DNA from 2 places in the Mesorhizobium sp. C268A genome. Region 2 is predicted to be linked to the other one. Evidence: riboswitches for the same ligand, from Rfam matches in the RefSeq annotation. Region 2 holds a riboswitch; the other holds the start of a gene.

Region 1 (5,864 bases), 3.0 Mb from region 2:
GCCCCAGCCACTCTTCCTCGAGTGCGGCCAGCGTGGCGCGTTCCTTGTCGAGGGCGGCGATGGTCTTTTGGAACGAGGCCGGGTCGCGCTCGTAATAGGCGGGATCGGCAATGTTGTTTTCCAACCGCGAGATCGAGGCCATTACCGCCTCGATCTTCTTGGGCAAGGATTCCAGGGCGAATTTCTGCTTGAACGACAGTTTCTTCGACGGCCCTTTTGGCGCTGCCGGCTCGCTCTTGCCCGGCGCCGGCGCATCGCTGGTTTCGGCCTTGGCGCGCGCCTTGCGGTCGTCGAGCCGGGTGCCGCCGCGCTGCGCCAGCATGTCGGAATAGCCACCGGCATATTCGATCCAGCGGCCGCCTCCGTCCGGGGCGATGATGCTGGTGACGGTGCGGTCGAGGAAGTCGCGGTCGTGGCTGACCAGGATGACCGTGCCGGCAAAGCCGGCGACAAGTTCCTGCAACAGTTCCAGCGTCTCCATGTCGAGATCGTTGGTCGGCTCGTCGAGCACCAGAAGGTTGGCCGGCCGCGCCAGAACACGCGCCAGGAGCAGCCGCGCCCGTTCGCCGCCGGACAGCTCGCGCACCGGGGTGCGCGCCTGTTCCGGCTTGAACAGGAAATCCTTCATGTAGGACACGACATGGCGCTGCTCGCCATTGATGACGAGGTTTTCGCCGCGCCCGTCCGTGAGATACTGCGCCAGGGTCTCGGCCGGATCGACCGCCTCGCGCTTCTGGTCGAGCGTGGCGATTTCCAGATTGGTGCCGAGCCGCACCGAGCCGGCGTCGGGCTTCATCTCGCCGGTAAGCATCTTCAACAGCGTCGTCTTGCCGGCGCCGTTCGGCCCGACAAGGCCGACGCGATCGCCGCGCTGGATGCGGGTCGAGAAGCTTTTGACCACGGTGAGGTCGCCAAAGCTCTTTTCGATGTTCTTGGCCTCGATCACCAGCTTGCCGGATTCGGCGGCGTCGCTGGCCACCATGGTGGCCGAGCCCTCGGCGCCGCGATGGCCGCGAAAACGCTGGCGCATGGTCTGCAGTTCGCCGAGCCGGCGCATGTTGCGTTTGCGGCGAGCCGTCACGCCATAGCGCAGCCAATGCTCCTCGCGCACGATCTGGCGGCCCAGCTTGTGCTGTTCGCGCTCTTCCTCTTCCAGCACAAGGTCGCGCCATTCCTCGAAATGGCCAAAGCCCTTGTCGAGGCGGCGGGTCTGGCCACGGTCGAGCCAGACAGTGGCGCGCGAGACGCGTTCGAGGAAGCGTCGGTCGTGCGAGATGACGATCAGCGCCGAAGACGTCCGGACGAGCTCCTCTTCCAGCCATTCGATGACCGACAAATCGAGATGGTTGGTCGGCTCGTCAAGCAGCAGAATATCGGGTTCGGGCGCCATGACGCGGGCAAGTGCTGCGCGGCGCGCCTCGCCACCGGAGAGATCGTTGGGGTTCTCCGTGCCGGCGAGGCCGAGATGCTCCATCAGATATGTGGCGCGGTAGGGATCGTCGGCAGGCCCAAGCCCGGCCTCGACATAGGCACGCACATTGGCAAAGCCGTCCATGTCGGGCATTTGCGGGAGATAGCGCACCGTTGCCGAAGGCTGGCGGAAGACCTCGCCGTCTTGCGGCTCGATCAGACCGGCGGCAATCTTCAGGAGCGTCGACTTGCCGGAGCCGTTGCGGCCGACGAGCGCGATCTTGTCACCGGCGGACGCCGTCAATTCGGCGCCATCGAGCAGCGGCGTGCCGCCAAAGGTCAGTCTTATGCCGTCGAGGTTGAGAAGGGGCGGGGCCATGTCAGCTTTCAGGCAAGGGGTAGGGGTGGGCGAGCAGCAGCGCGCGGCCATGGCCGAGCTCAATTTCGAGGCCGCCCCCGGTCTTGTTGGACTTGACCTCGTTCGAGATGGTCAGCGACGAGCCGAACACGACCTCGACATGGTCGAGCGGCCACTTCGCGCCGGACACGGTGAGGCCCGAAAGATCGGAAAAGCCGAGCACCGAAAACAGCGTTCCGTCGGCATAGTCGAAGCCGGCCTTGCCGGGCAGCAAAGGGGCGCCTTCCTGCGCTCCGCTGGTCAACAGCACTTTTGTGCCTGTCTCTGCCAGTTGAAGGCTGAGCGCCAGATGCAGGAAGGCGTGGTCGGCGCGCTTGCCGCCGAAAGCGCCGGCCAGCACCAGGCTGGTGGCGCCGCGTTCCAATGCCGCCGCGATCGCCAGTTCGCCATCGGTCTTGTCCTTTTCGGGAGGAAACACCTCCCGCGGCACGGCGGCGAGATCGGCAGGCAGGTCCGCCGGCACGGAATCGAAATCGCCGACCCACAGCTCCGGCATCACGCCGAGCAGGCGGGCATGATCGATGCCGGCGTCGGCGGCGATGACGCGCGTGCCCGCGACCTGGCGGTCGAGCCGCGGCGTGCGGACGAGATCGCCGCCAAGCAGGATGGTGAATGTGCTCATATCCGCTGGCACTTACCAGCCCCGCCGACGAAACGGAAGGCCGAGCGGCACCGTCACTCTTTGTTGGAGCATGATCTTTTTCCGGAAACGGATTCCACTTTCCGGGATCATGCTCGGGCAAACTTCCACTTGCGTGGCACCTTGGCCGGGCCTATGTGTCGAAACGCTCTAACGGGGTGCCGGACGCGATCTTCGCGGACCGGCTGAGAGGCAGTCTCGCCAACCCGCTGAACCTGATCCGGTTTGTACCGGCGGAGGGATTAGACGCTTCGGACAGTCCGACGCCTCAATTCCTTTCAACACGAATGAAGGAGGCGCCGATGCGCATGTTTTTGTCCCGTCTTGTCCCAGCGCTGGGGCTTGCTGTTTCGCTACTGGCAAGCTCTGCGTCCGCGCAGGAAAAACTCACGATCTATACCTATGAGAGTTTCACTGCCGACTGGGGTCCGGGCCCCCAGGTGAAGAAGGAATTCGAAGCCGAGTGCGGCTGCAGCGTCGACTTCGTCTCGGCGGCCGACGGCGTCGCACTTCTCAACCGCGTCAAGCTGGAAGGAGCCTCGACCAAAGCAGATATCGTGCTTGGCCTCGACACCAACCTCACCGCGGAAGCCAAGGCTTCCGGCCTTTTTGTCCGACATGGCCCGGTGGCTGAAAACAACGTGCCGGGCGGCTGGAGCGACGACACTTTCGTGCCCTATGATTATGGTTATTTCGCCGTCGTCTACGACACCGAGAAGCTGAAGAACCCACCGAAGAGCCTGAAGGAACTGGTCGAGGGCGATGCCGCCGACAAGATCGTCATCCAGGATCCGAGGACGTCGACGCCGGGCCTCGGCCTGCTGCTGTGGGTCAAGTCGGTCTATGGCGACAAGGCGCCGGAAGCCTGGGCGAAACTCAAGGGCAAAGTGCTGACGGTGACGCCGGGCTGGAGCGAGGCCTACGGCCTGTTCACCAAGGGCGAGGCGCCGATGGTGCTTTCCTATACGACGTCGCCGGCCTACCACATGGTGGCCGAGAACACCGGGCGCTTCCAGGCGGCGTCGTTCGAGGAGGGCGAGTATCTGCAGGTCGAGGTCGCCGGCATCACCACCACGGGCGCGAAGAACCCGCTGGCGGCGAAGTTCCTGGCCTTCATGACCGGGCCGAAATTCCAGGATGTCATTCCGGAGACCAACTGGATGTTCCCGGCCGGGAAAACCGACAAGCCGCTCAATCCGGCTTTTGATAGGCTGGTCAAGCCGGCGAAGACCTTGCTGTTCAGCCCGGAAGAGGTCGCGGCAAATCGCAAGGCCTGGGTGGATGAATGGCTGGCGGTGATGAGCAAGTAGCTTTGGCTGTATGATCGAAAGATGAGTGCCCTACGGCGCCCCCCTCTGTCCTGCCGGACATCTCCCCCACGAGGGGGGAGATTGGCTATCGTCGGCGATTTCGCCAGTCGCCAAGGTTGCAGGAATAAGCGGGGCGCGGAAATAGCTGATCTCCCCCCTTGTGGGGGAGATATCCGGCAGGACAGAGGGGGGCGCGAAGGAACGCGACGCCCGGTAAAGAGTGCAACGCTCTGACCCCCGCATCACGGCCGGCATTGTCGCGCTTGCGGCAATCGCGCTGCTGATCGGTGGCGCCTTCGCCGGCCTTATCCGGGAAGGCGCGCACGACCTTTCCGGCGCCGCGTCCGCCTTTGACCTCTATCTCGTGCGCGTTGTCCGCTTCACGCTCTGGCAGGCTGCGCTCTCGACTCTGCTTTCCGTCGTACCGGCGCTGTTCGTCGCCCGCGCGCTGTCGCGGCATCCGCGCTTCTTCGGACGCGGCTTCATCCTGCAGCTGTTTACTGTGCCCCTTGCCTTGCCGGCGATTGTCGCAGCGCTGGGCATACTGGCGCTCTATGGCCGCGCCGGTTATTTCGCCGCGATCGGTGGCCAGAGCTGGCCCGACATCTATGGGCTGCCAGGCATCCTCGTCGCCCACGTCTTCTTCAACCTGCCGCTGGCCACCCGGCTGTTCCTCGAAGCGCTGGGAACGGTGCCGGCCGATCAATGGCGGCTGGCGAGCCAGCTCGGCATGGGGGCGAGGCCAGCCTTCCGGCTGATCGAGTGGCCGGTGCTGCGCGCCGCGCTGCCGGGCGTCGCCGGGCTTGTCTTCATGCTTTGCATCACCTCCTTCACCATCGTGCTGATCCTCGGCGGCGGGCCGGCGGCGACGACGCTGGAAGTCGCCATCTATCAGGCGCTGCGTTTCGACTTCGATCCGGCGCGAGCGGTGACGCTGACGGTGCTGCAGATCGCGCTGACTTTTGCCGTCATGCTGGCGCTGACGCGGCTCGGCGCCAATGTGACCGGCGACGCCAATTTGCCTGTCGCGCCGCGCCGCTATCACTTGGCCGGCAAAGCAGAAACAGCGTTCAACGCCGTCCTGATCGTGCTCGCCTTGCTGTTCGTCGCCGGACCAATGGCGGCCACCGTCGCGTCCGGCCTCGACGCCGATCTCGGCCGGTTGGCGGGCGAGAGTGCCGTGCGTCAGGCGACGCTGACCAGCGCCGGTCTCGCCTTCTCGGCGGCGCTACTTTCGGTGGCGCTGTCGCTGTCGCTGATCATGGCGCGTCGGGCATTGTCGCTGCGCCGCCGGTCCAGTGCCCGTTCATTGCTCGAGCATGCCACCGACACCGGCGCCGGCTTCGTCCTCGTCGTGCCGCCCGTCGTCATCGGCGCCGGCTGGTTTCTCCTGCTGCGCACGGTCAGCGATGTCTTTGCCATCGCACCGGTCATGGTCGTCACCGTCAATGCGGTGATGGCGATGCCCTTTGCCATCCGCGCGATGCGCCCGGCCTATGATGCGGCCAGCGAGCGCCACGAAAAGCTGTGCGCGCAGCTCGGCATTGCGGGCTGGAACCGGCTGCTTCTGGTCGACTGGCCATCGCTCCGGCGGCCGCTGGCCACCGGCTTTGCCTTCGCCGTGGCGCTGTCGCTCGGCGATCTCGGCGTCATCGCGCTGTTCGGCAGCGATTCGGTGCAGACCTTGCCCTATCTCCTGCTGGCGCGCATGGGCAGCTATCGCACGGCCGATGCTGCCGGGCTGGCTTTGCTGCTCGGGGCGGTCTGCCTTGCATTGGTGGTCGCGGCAGACTGGCTGGGACGGGGAGAGAGATCGTGACGTCCGCTGTGGAGAAAGGCACGACTGTCCGGCTGGACAAGGTCTCGTTCAGCTATGGCGAAACGTCATTCCTGTTCGATGTCGAATTCGATACATCTAAGATCACCGCCATCATGGGGGCAAGTGGTTCGGGCAAATCGACCTTGCTCAATCTGGTGGCTGGTTTCGAGACGCCGGAGTCCGGTCGTGTGCTGATCGGCGCCGCCGATGTCGGCGCCGAGCCGCCTTCGGCGCGGCCGGTATCGATGGTATTCCAGGAAAACAATC
Region 2 (5,864 bases):
CAGTCCCGGGATTGAGCAGCGTGTCGAGGATGTCGGCTTCGAGCGCGGCGGCCTGGCGCGCGGCATCGCTGCCGGTGGTGCGCGGGCGCGGCAGCGGCACGGCAATCTCGCCGATGATGCGGGCCGGCCGCGCCGACATCAGATAGATGCGATCGGAGAGGTAGACGGCTTCGCGCACGTCATGGGTGATCAGCAGCGCCGTCCAGCGGTGGCGCTGCCACATGCCTTCCAGCCAGCGCTGCATACCCGCGCGGGTCAGTGCATCCAGCGCGCCAAAGGGCTCGTCGAGCAGCAGCATGTCGCGCTGCTGCACCACGGTGCGCAAAAGGGCGGCGCGCTGGCGCATGCCGCCGGAAAGCTCGGCCGGCCAGGCGCGCTCGAAACCGGCAAGGCCGAACTCAGCGAACAACGGCGCGACGCGTTCGCGCGCCGCCTTGCGGCCAAGACCCTGCACTTCCAGCCCCAGCGTCACATTGTCGATGACGCGCCGCCACGGCATCAGCGCGTCGCGCTGCGGCATGAAGGCGAAGGGGCTGCCCTGCAATGGTGCGCCGTCGAAGCGCATGTCGCCCTCGCCTTTCAGCGCGCCGGTCAGCAACTGGAACAGCGTCGACTTGCCGGCGCCGGAAGGGCCGAGGATGGAGACGAACTCGCCGGCCGCGACATGAAGCGAAATGCCGGCGAGCACCTCAAGCGCGCCGAAGTTCTTCCTGATGTCCCGGAGTTCGAGCCGCGTCATTGACGGTTCTCTTCTGCAGCTTCAACCTTGCCGTCGCGGCTTTCGCTCCCTGCATTCTCCCAAGGCATGGCGAAGCGCTGGACGAGCACGGCAATGCCGAACAGGATCAGCGTGAGCGCGGCGCTGACGGCGACCGCAGCGAGCACCAGATCGGGCCGAAAGTTGTTCTTGGCATTGAGCATGTAGATGCCCAGCCCCTTCGCCGCCCCCGCATATTCGGCGAAGATCGCGCCGACGACGGCGTAGGTGATGGAGATGCGCAGCCCGGCGAAGAAATAGGGCAGCGCCGAAGGCAGGCGCGCCAGCCAGAAGATGCGCCAGCGCCCTGCCCCCATGGTGGCGAGCATCTGCGAAATCGCCTTGCTGGTCGCGGCAAAACCCTCGACCAGCGCCACCATCATCGGGAAGAAGGTAACGAGCGCCACAAGCAAGATTTTTGGCATCAGCCCGAAGCCGAACCACAGTACGATGAGCGGCGCAATCGCGACCAGCGGCAAGGTCTGGCTGACGATCAGCAGCGGAAACAGCGCGCGGCGCAGCGGGGCCAAGAAATCGACCAGCGCCGAAAGCACGAAGGCAGCGACCAACGAGCAGGCGAAGCCGGCTGATGTGGCGCGGATGGTGGGCAGCGTGTTGTCGGCAAGGGCAGCGCGATGCTCCCAGGCCTGCTGCAGCACGCGCGACGGCGCCGGCAGCATGGTGGGCGCAGCGCCACCATAGCGGGCGTAGAGCTCCCACGCCGCGAGGAGCAGGGCGGAGGCGCAGGCGGCGGGGATGGTCTTGGCGATGGCTGCGGCTAATCTCCCCCCTCGAGGGGGAGATGTCGCCGAAGGCGACAGAGGGGGTCGTCTCGCATAGAGCGCCCACGCCTTGCCGATGCGAAAAGGACGTCGGCGCTCCACGCGCTGGGACCCCCTCTGGCCTGCCGGCCATCTCCCGCTCGAGGGGGGAGATTCGTGGGCATCGCGGTCTTCGCCAATCGCCAATGGCTCCCCTCCTCTTTGTGCTGAGGGGTCAGGGGCATCTCCTCCACGCAATGGGTCAGATAAACCAGCCACGGCAATATCCTCGAGGAACGACGCTTGAGCCGCGGCTCAGACGGCGCTCGGGCTGTTCGCCGAGATCGTGATGTCGAGGGTGACGTGGCCGGCGCCGGGGCCGAAGCGGCAGAAGGCCTCGTTGAGCGTGGCAAATACGGCACCGGCATCGCCACGCAATTTGGTGCAGAAGTTCTTTGAGCGCTCAAAGACGCCGGACTGTTTCAGGAAATCGATGCAGCCGTAGATCTCGTCCATATGGTCGCCCGTGCCCATAACGTAGAGCGAGAACTGCGCCGCCACCGGCTGGCCGGTCGACGGCGTGGCCTGGACAGCGCGGATCGCGGCGATCTTGCGCTCGTCCAGCGGAATGGCGGGGCCGCCGGTCTCGTCGGAGCGGCAGATCGGATCGTCGGGCTCGCCCGGACAGCCGCGCGAGACCGCCGCCGAAAGCACGCAGTGCTTGCCGCTTTTGGCCGCCGCGACGAACAGGTCGCGCATGGCGAGAAACAGCACCTCGGGCGGCCCGACCATAAGCGTCGAGATGTCGTCGATCTCGATCCGCAGCCGGTCGCGCCACGGATCGAGCGCGCCGAGCGCGCCAAGGATGACGCCGACGAAATCGTCGGTCATGGGATAAAGGGAAATCTGTGCGCCTGAAAACATCGCCCGCCTCGCTCCGCTGGTATTATCCAGATCAGCTTTAGGGTCCGAAGGCTTGCCGCCCTCATCTCAGCCCCGACCATACGGAGCACCCCTGTGGATGAGCGGGTTAAAGCACCGTTCGCGGCATTGGGGAAGCCGTTTGTTGAGGCACTGCGGGAAAGTGTTTTGGGCCAGACGTGCCGGGCGCCCGGGCGTTAACAGACGACTCGTCAGTTCGTTGCGTTATAAGGTTTCCACGAATTTCTTATAACTGCGTTGAAATTCAAGCTGATAAACGTAATTATAAGAAAACGGCAGAGACTCCGCGCAGCCCTTACGGTTTCTGGATCTCCTCATCCGCGACCCCATCCGAACTGTGCTGCTGCATCGCTCGGGCTTGCCTGTGCTGGTCCCCTCGCCCCAGCGCTACGCCATCCACAAGCTGATCGTCGCCTCGCGACGCGGGCCGAGCGCTGGCGCCAAGCGGGAGAAGGATCTCCATCAAGCGCGCCTGCTGACCCAAGCGCTCGAAGCCACACGTCGCCAGGACGACCTTGCCTTCGCCTTCATGGAAGCGTGGGACAAGGGCGAAAACTGGCGCGAGACGATCCGGCGCGGCCTGAACCTGTTCGACGCCGACACGAGGGAAACAGTCAACACCATCCTGGGAAAATCCCTCCGCGAAATTGGTGCGAGTCCTGAAGGATTCACGATACGTGATTGGCTGAAGCGACCGCTGCTATATTCATTGTCATCGTCCCAACTGTACGAAATTGGCTTGACGCTCATTCGTACATAAGGTACGATATCTCTTTTCGCAGAGAGGAATGTCCTTGAGCACAGCGAACCATGTTGCCTTCGCCGATCTCTCTCGTCCTTTGCCGTCATCTCCGTCGTTGCCGCCGCCTTTATTGCCGCCCCCTTTGTTGCCCTTGTCATTCGATCAGTGCCAACGCCTCGCCGGGGCCTGGCGAATGGCCAGCCAGGACATCGCCGACGACATCCGCTTCATCCGCCAATATCTGAAAGTCGTTGCCGAGAAGGACGAGAGGCTGTCGACCGGCACCCTTGTTCACAGCCGCGCCTATGTAGAGGCCTGCGCCGGCTGGCTGCCACAGACCGTGACGCGCTATCTGCGCCACCTGCGCCAGATCACCGAATGCGAACTGGCCATGACAGCTGCCGGCATTCGCTTTGCGCTGTCGAGTTATGCCTGGGAGGCATGAGGGCGCCTGTCGCCAAACACAAGGAATTGCGCTGCCCGTCGCAGGCGCAATTCGTCAGGTTGAGAGGCTCGGGCGCGCCTGAACGGCGGGCGCCAAGGATGGCCCGGCCAGCGAATTCCGGCCTTGCTTTATTTCGACTGGCCTTATTTCGACTTGGCCTTATTTCGATTTGGCTTTGCCGGACTTTGCGGCGGCAGGCTTCGCTGCCTTTGGCTTGGCGGCTGCCTTGGCGGGCTTGGCGTCAGCTTTCTTCGCCGCCTTTTTTGGCTTGGCGACCGCGCCATCGACTTCAGCCGTGGCCTGCTCCCAGTGTTCCTGATGCGCGCCTTCAGGCCGGCCGGCCTTTTCCCAGATCTCGTGCGCGCGCTGGCGAATGCGGTCCTGTTTGTCGTCCGTCACTTAAGCCTCCGTGGTTGGGTCCGGTCGGTTGGTCCAGATTCCACGAAAACATTAGCCGAAAATTCGGCCGGCGTCTTGAGTGACGAGACATCTCAGCGCGGGTCGGAAATCACCGCAACGCCGAGCAGCGCCGCTTTCTTGACGATCAGCCCCGCGAGGTCGGCATCCGAACGATCGGTGCCGGTGCGCTCCCGCAGGAGCGCGATCGCTTCCTTCATCGATAACAGCGCCGTGTTGCGCTCGGCCAGCAACTTGTCGCAACACGCCGCAACATTGGCGGAGTTCGGGGTCTCGACATGCGGCAACATGGCAATTCTCCTTTCATCATGTTCGTCATTCGGCCCTGCCGCCCTTTTGGGAAGAACGACAGGGCCGTATCACCGATGAATGGTTAGGTTATCGAGCGTTACTCGACCACCTCGACAATCCTGCGCGTGCCGGGGTCGACCAACACGGTATGGTTGTCGACGACGGCATATCTGTACTGAACGTCGGGAACCTCCTGCAGCTCGACAGTGTCAGGCAAGGCAGTGCCGACATTCAATTCGACGCCGAGCAGATTGACCGAGGCAAGCGGATGTTTCTTTACGTACTGGTGCACGACCGTGCGCTGTTCCGGGGTGATGATCACCTGCTGCTGTGCCGGCTGCGTGACGATGACCTCGTCGGCGGCGGCAATGCCGATACCAGCGATCATGGCGAGCCCGGCGACGGCGGGAATAAGGATGGTTTTCATCTTCGTCTCCTGTCGTTGTTGGCGAGCTCCGCCGTGTTCCCGCATGAGGCGAAAACAGCGCAGATCGAGGTGGCGGGCTCCTGGAGGCAAACGCAGCCGGTACGGTCTTGTTCCGCAAGCGGAGACTAAATTGATCGGCTTCCCGGTCATGCCAGCAGAACCCGCACCCGCAAGATTCGCATTGAAGCACAATCCCTCAGGAGACCTTCGACATGGATGATGCACGGCTCCAATTCCGGGCGATTGCGGCCGGCGCCGGCATTGATCCGGTGACCGCGTCGCCCGGCCAAGACGGGAACCGACCGCCTTCGTGCCACGCCGTGAAGTTTCAAGCAAAGGTCATTGCTTCGGCGGCTGCGCAGGCACCTCGCCAGGCTTGATCACCGGCGTCTTGCCCTGGTCCGGCGGCGGCTGCGTCATACCCTGGTCACCACTGGGCGGCGGCTGCAGCACGCCGCCGCAGGGACCGAGCGTGCTGGTCGATTCGCCACCGCCATTGGCGACCGGCGGCTTCTGACCATCGTCCTGAGGCTGCGCCTGGCAAGGCGCGGCACGGCCGTGCTGGTCGCCATTGTCCTGCGCAGCCGCCGGGTCGGCCAGCGCCAGGAGCAGCACGCATGGGATGAGGGGGAAAGTCTTCATGGTCCAGCTCCTCTGGATTCATCTCCTTGGCAAAGCAGACTAGTCCTTGGCAAAGCAGACTGGCGGCAATTGGTTCCACGGAGATGGAGTGGTTGCCGGAACCTGACAGCCGGGAAGTGAGTTCCACCTTCTCGACGCAAAGCCGCCCGGAGGAGGCAATCATGGAAGAACGAAACAGAAAACCCAATGACGAGGTCGAGGCGCCACCGAGCAAAAACGATGCCCGCGACAGGATCGCCAATGACGAGGTGGAAGCGCCGACGCCGCGCCGGCAGGATTGGGATGCGCTGCGTGGCGCAACGGTCCTGCCCGACGGAGCAGATGAGGAAAGCCTGCCGGACACCACCGGTGTCGAGAAGGAAGGCGAACTGCCCGAGGAGGATGACGACAACCCCTACCAAGACAGTGACGATGCCTTGCCCGACGACGCCGAGGAAGCC

What was found. A riboswitch is a leader RNA that binds a small molecule or an ion and turns the genes downstream of it on or off. The one in region 2 is predicted to bind thiamine pyrophosphate.
Region 1: it holds a riboswitch for thiamine pyrophosphate, as region 2 does, so the genes downstream of both, thiB (thiamine ABC transporter substrate binding subunit) here and NKL06_RS04610 (YkoF family thiamine/hydroxymethylpyrimidine-binding protein) in region 2, are expected to answer to the same signal.

What each region holds. Positions count from the first base shown of each region.
Region 1 covers NZ_JAMYVX010000001.1:3,925,821-3,931,684, forward strand. Annotated here, with positions in the region: gene NKL06_RS19130 (ABC-F family ATP-binding cassette domain-containing protein) at 1-1,789, opposite strand, end outside; gene NKL06_RS19135 (thiamine diphosphokinase) at 1,791-2,450, opposite strand; TPP riboswitch at 2,613-2,727, shown strand; gene thiB (thiamine ABC transporter substrate binding subunit) at 2,771-3,778, shown strand; gene thiP (thiamine/thiamine pyrophosphate ABC transporter permease) at 3,999-5,597, shown strand; gene thiQ (thiamine ABC transporter ATP-binding protein) at 5,594-5,864, shown strand, end outside.
Region 2 covers NZ_JAMYVX010000001.1:905,600-911,463, forward strand. Annotated here, with positions in the region: gene NKL06_RS04600 (ABC transporter ATP-binding protein) at 1-739, opposite strand, end outside; gene NKL06_RS04605 (ABC transporter permease) at 736-1,578, opposite strand; gene NKL06_RS04610 (YkoF family thiamine/hydroxymethylpyrimidine-binding protein) at 1,834-2,442, opposite strand; TPP riboswitch at 2,433-2,545, opposite strand; partial or broken gene NKL06_RS04615 (GSU2403 family nucleotidyltransferase fold protein) at 2,756-3,220, shown strand; gene NKL06_RS04620 (hypothetical protein) at 3,396-3,647, shown strand; gene NKL06_RS04625 (DUF2934 domain-containing protein) at 3,807-4,046, opposite strand; gene NKL06_RS04630 (hypothetical protein) at 4,139-4,354, opposite strand; gene NKL06_RS04635 (DUF1236 domain-containing protein) at 4,453-4,782, opposite strand; gene NKL06_RS04640 (hypothetical protein) at 5,122-5,424, opposite strand; gene NKL06_RS04645 (hypothetical protein) at 5,586-5,864, shown strand, end outside.